2 regions of the Klebsiella ornithinolytica genome follow, and region 1 is predicted to be linked to the other one. Evidence: predicted binding sites of a transcription regulator. Region 1 holds the regulator's gene; the other holds the start of a gene.

Region 1 (2,206 bases):
CACCAAAGCACAACTGAAGCAGCAGAGAGCGCAGCATGATATCGCGATTGAGCGCCAGCAAGCGGCGCACATCTCCGCGCCACGCGCGCTTGAGCAGGGCAAATGACACGCCGCGTAGCGCCAGCACGCGCCTTGCCATCAGCAGCCCGATGATAAAGGTGACATATTCGGCGGTGACCGTCGCCAGCGCGGCCCCCTGCACGTTCAGGTGCAGGCCCATCACCAGCCACAGATCGAGCACAATATTCAGCAGGTTGCCAACGATCAGCAAAATCACCGGCGCCCGGGCGTACTGTACGCCCAACAGCCAACCGAGCAGCACCAGGTTTGCCAGCGATGCCGGCGCACTCAGCCAGCGGATGTCGAGAAAGCGCCGCGCCTGCTCCAGCACCGCGTCATTGCCGCCAACAATATGCAACGCCAGATCGATAAGCGGGGTTCGGAAAATCACAATCAGCAGGCCGGCGCCTGTTGCCAGCCCCAGCGGCTGCACCAGTGCCCGCGCCAGGCGGAGAGGATCTTTGGCGCCAAAGGCCTGCGCCGTCAGTCCGGTGGTGCTCATCCGCAGGAAAAGCAGCAGCATGAAGAGAAAACTGGTGGCCGTCGCGCCGACCGCGACACCGCCGAGGTAAACCGGGCTGTCGAGATGGCCAATCACGGCGGTATCCACCAGTCCCAGCAGCGGAACGGTGATATTGGAGAAAATCATGGGTAGCGCCAGGCGCCACAGGGCCTTATCAGCGGCGTTAAAGAACATGAGAAAGAGCCTGACCGGGAGGAGACAGCGCAGCATCATGCATCAGACGATGCTGCGTGGGGAAGGTGTTACAGCCACTCGCCGTTGCGAATCACGCCAACGGCCAGCCCTTCGATAGTGAAATTTTGTTCGCGTAGATTCACCACGATAGGGGAAAACTCGCTGTTTTCTGGCAGAAGTTCGACGATATTGCCCTGTTTTTTAAGACGCTTAACGGTGACCTCTTCGTCAATACGCGCCACGACAACCTGGCCGTTGCGTACATCCTGAGTTTTATGGACCGCCAGCAGATCGCCATCGAGAATACCGATATCTTTCATTGACATGCCGCTTACCCGCAGCAAAAAGTCGGCGTTCGGCTTGAACATCGCCGGATCGACCTGGAAGTGGCCTTCGATATGCTGCTGAGCCAGCAGCGGCTCACCGGCCGCCACGCGGCCAATCAACGGTAAACCCGGTTCTTCTTCCGTAAGCAGGCGAATCCCCCGGGAGGCGCCGGAGATAATCTCGATCGCGCCCTTACGCGCCAGCGCTTTCAGGTGTTCTTCCGCCGCGTTTGGGGAACGGAACCCCAAGCGCTGAGCAATTTCCGCACGCGTCGGCGGCATGCCCGTCTGGCTGATGTGATCCCGAATGAGATCAAACACCTCTTGCTGCCTGGTCGTTAACGCTTTCATCCCGCCCCCTGGGTGTATATACAGTTATGCTGTGAGTATATACAGCTAACGGTGATTTTGGAATCAAATTTCACACAAAAATCAGGAGATTCTTTCCATTTTGCGTCCCCGATAGCCCATTGCGCCAGGGGTGATTGTCGCCAGCCGGGCAAAACCCATCGGGGGCCGGCCGATCGCCGGGAGGACATCGCCAGGCGGGGGCATCTCACAAAGTGGTCACTCAGTGATAGCGGGCCCACAGCAAGAGGCCCCAGGTGATCAGCGCGATCACAATGGCCAGCAGCACCGCCGCAGAACCCATATCTTTCGCCCGACCGGACAGCTCATGATGTTCCGGGCCAATACGGTCCACCACCGCCTCAATCGCGCTATTAAGAATTTCGACTATCATCACTATCAGGACCGAGCCTATCAGCAGCACACGCGTGATGGCGTCAACGTCCAGCCAGCAGGCGATCGCGACAGCAACAATGGCGGCGATGCCTTCTTGACGAAATGCGGCCTCATTTATCCATGCCGCACGGAACCCTTTCCAGGAATAACCTGCCGCTTTAATGATTCGGGTTAACCCAGTGGTATTATTGGCCATCAAAAGAACCTTTTTATGTAAATGACGTCAATGAGTGTACGCGTTTGCCGCGTGGCAACGGAAATTTTGCGCGCTTTCTGTTATTCTTGCCGCGCATTTGCATGATTAACCAGAGGCTTCACATCGTTTATGTCCGGCTGGCAACGAATTTACTATAAATTACTGAATTTACCATTACGGGTG
Region 2 (2,206 bases), 1.6 Mb from region 1:
TTTGAAAGCGCCGTTGTCTACGCTGCCTTTATATGCAACGCGACCCAGCCAATCGTAACCCATTTCAAAACCCAGGTACGGGTTTACCTGATAACCACCGAACGCACCAGCACCGAGCTGGCTGTTGTGGGTTGGGCCATTGTTGTTCTGGAAACCGTTACCGTAGAAACCGGTATCGTGAAACTGGGACCAGCCCAGTTTACCACCTGCATACCAGGTGTTATCTTTCGGTGCGGCCTGCGCTACGGTAGCGAAGCCAGCCAGTGCCACTGCAATCGCGATAGCTGTCTTTTTCATTTTTTGCGCCTCATTATCATCCAAAATTCGCCATGAAGTTACAAAAGACCTCACGGTTAAATCCTTCACCCGGGGCGTGACTTGTTGTTAACTATGCTGATACATGCAGCGTAAGCCGATCACCCCTGGCGATGTAAAGTCTACAACTTAGTTCGAAACTTACAAGTGTGAACTCCGTCAGGCATATGAAAAAAAAGGGTTGTGTACACAAGATTTAACAAATATGGTTAATTTTTGTTCGCCAAATAAAGCCGCGAAACCGCATCAGACAGGCATTCCGGTACAAATCACCCTGTTCAGAAAATGGTATTGTTGTAAGCAAAAAAAATTCTAGGATTAATCCTAATTTGGCTTAATGGTACAAATTCGAGTGAATTTTTAGCCCGCTGAGTTGTCTCCCAGCCGGGTTCGTATTTCCAACCGGCCGCATGATAAACCCCATTGCATGTCCTTCTTGTGCGGCGATGACCAGACGTTCGTGCTCTTCTGCCGTCAGTTCATCTGTCAGCCAGCCAATCACCACACTGTAATTCCCTGTGCGCAGCGCGCGGATCATCGAATCGACGGTGTTGAAAGGGGAGAGCTGATTAATCTGCATAACCTTCGACAGCGGTAATCCGGAAGACTGAACCCATTCGCGACTCAATTTCTGCTTCGGCGTGAGCCAGAGCTGCCAGCGAGACTGCTGGCCAAGCTGCTGTAATAAAGGTAGCAGGAGTAATTGCGTCATCATAGGTTGATCTTCACGGTAGACAATTTCACTGATCAGCCCGCTGGCCGGTTGTTCGACGACGTCATGTGAAGGGCGACGTACTGAAGCAGAAGTCAGTGATGAACGATTTGCGTAAGCTGAAGTAAACATAGTCTATCCCGCCTGTGGGTTACTGTATGAATATACAGTATATCCAGCAGGGGAAAAGATCAACCTCATTTATCACTTCATTGGTTGAAAATTGTACATGATTTTTGTCGCTTCCGCGTCAGACCTTCCTGGTGGGGAGAGTGGAGAGATCGATACTTCTCGGCAATGGTTATGGCAGAGACCAGATCGTCTGGTCCATCGCTATATTCATATCTCTCAAATTTTTCACCCTGCTCGCCAAACTATTCACTTGTATTTCAGTGCGCGGGGCTTGCGTATTTATTCCTTATATATCGGGTATTCCCGGCAGACAGTTTTCTGAAAGCACCTCGCAAAATGATGATTAAATGTTGAACAGTGTAAAAATCATCTTGCTGCAATATACGAAGTCACTTACTTTCTATATTAACGGATCCGTTCACAAATAATATTCTATTTACATGATTAACAAAGGAATAATCATGAAGAAAATTTCATCTTTACGGTTCCATCAACTCCAGGAATGTTTATCTCCACTCGGCAAAATAAGCTGTCGCCCGCTCTTTGGGGGCTATAGCCTTGCCATAGACGATACCGTTTTTGCCATGGTTGCCGAGGGCGAAATCTATCTTAAAATTTGTGAGCAGAGCGCGGAATATCGCGTTGTGCATGCTACCCCTCTTTTGACGATGCGGAAAAATGGTCGCCCGGTATTACTGAAATATTATCAGGTTGACGAGACTCTCTGGGGGGATAGCAAAACGCTTTTCAATCTATCGGCGTCCTCATTACAAAGTGCACGTAATGAAAAGCACCGACAGCGCGCGTCCGGAAGATTAAAAGATCTCCCGAACATCAGTTTTCACATGGAGCTGCTGTTGATTAACGCGGGCGTGAGCGATGAAAACATGCTCCGTCAGTTTGGTGCAGAGAAAGTCTGGCTGAAATTGCGCGAGTCAAATAAAGCCCTCACCCTGAATGTTCTCTATGCGCTGGAAGGCGCGATTGCCGGCGTGCATTCCGCAGCGCTCCCGACGCAGCGGCGTCAGGAGCTTAAGGTTTGGGCCG

What was found. Region 1 encodes LexA, which represses DNA repair genes until DNA is damaged. Its sites were predicted from a motif close to TNCTGTATGTACATACAGNA; they were not measured.
Region 2: sulA (SOS-induced cell division inhibitor SulA) is a predicted target of LexA. The motif match lies at 1,180-1,199, and genes of this name have one in related genera.

What each region holds. Positions count from the first base shown of each region.
Region 1 is NZ_CP130153.1:5,212,063-5,214,268, forward strand. Features, by position in the region: gene dinF (MATE family efflux transporter DinF) at 1-757, opposite strand, end outside; gene lexA (transcriptional repressor LexA) at 826-1,434, opposite strand; gene Q1L34_RS24675 (diacylglycerol kinase) at 1,655-2,023, opposite strand; gene plsB (glycerol-3-phosphate 1-O-acyltransferase PlsB) at 2,153-2,206, shown strand, end outside.
Region 2 is NZ_CP130153.1:3,648,186-3,650,391, reverse strand. Features, by position in the region: gene ompA (porin OmpA) at 1-297, opposite strand, end outside; gene sulA (SOS-induced cell division inhibitor SulA) at 650-1,159, opposite strand; gene Q1L34_RS17510 (TfoX/Sxy family DNA transformation protein) at 1,621-2,206, shown strand, end outside.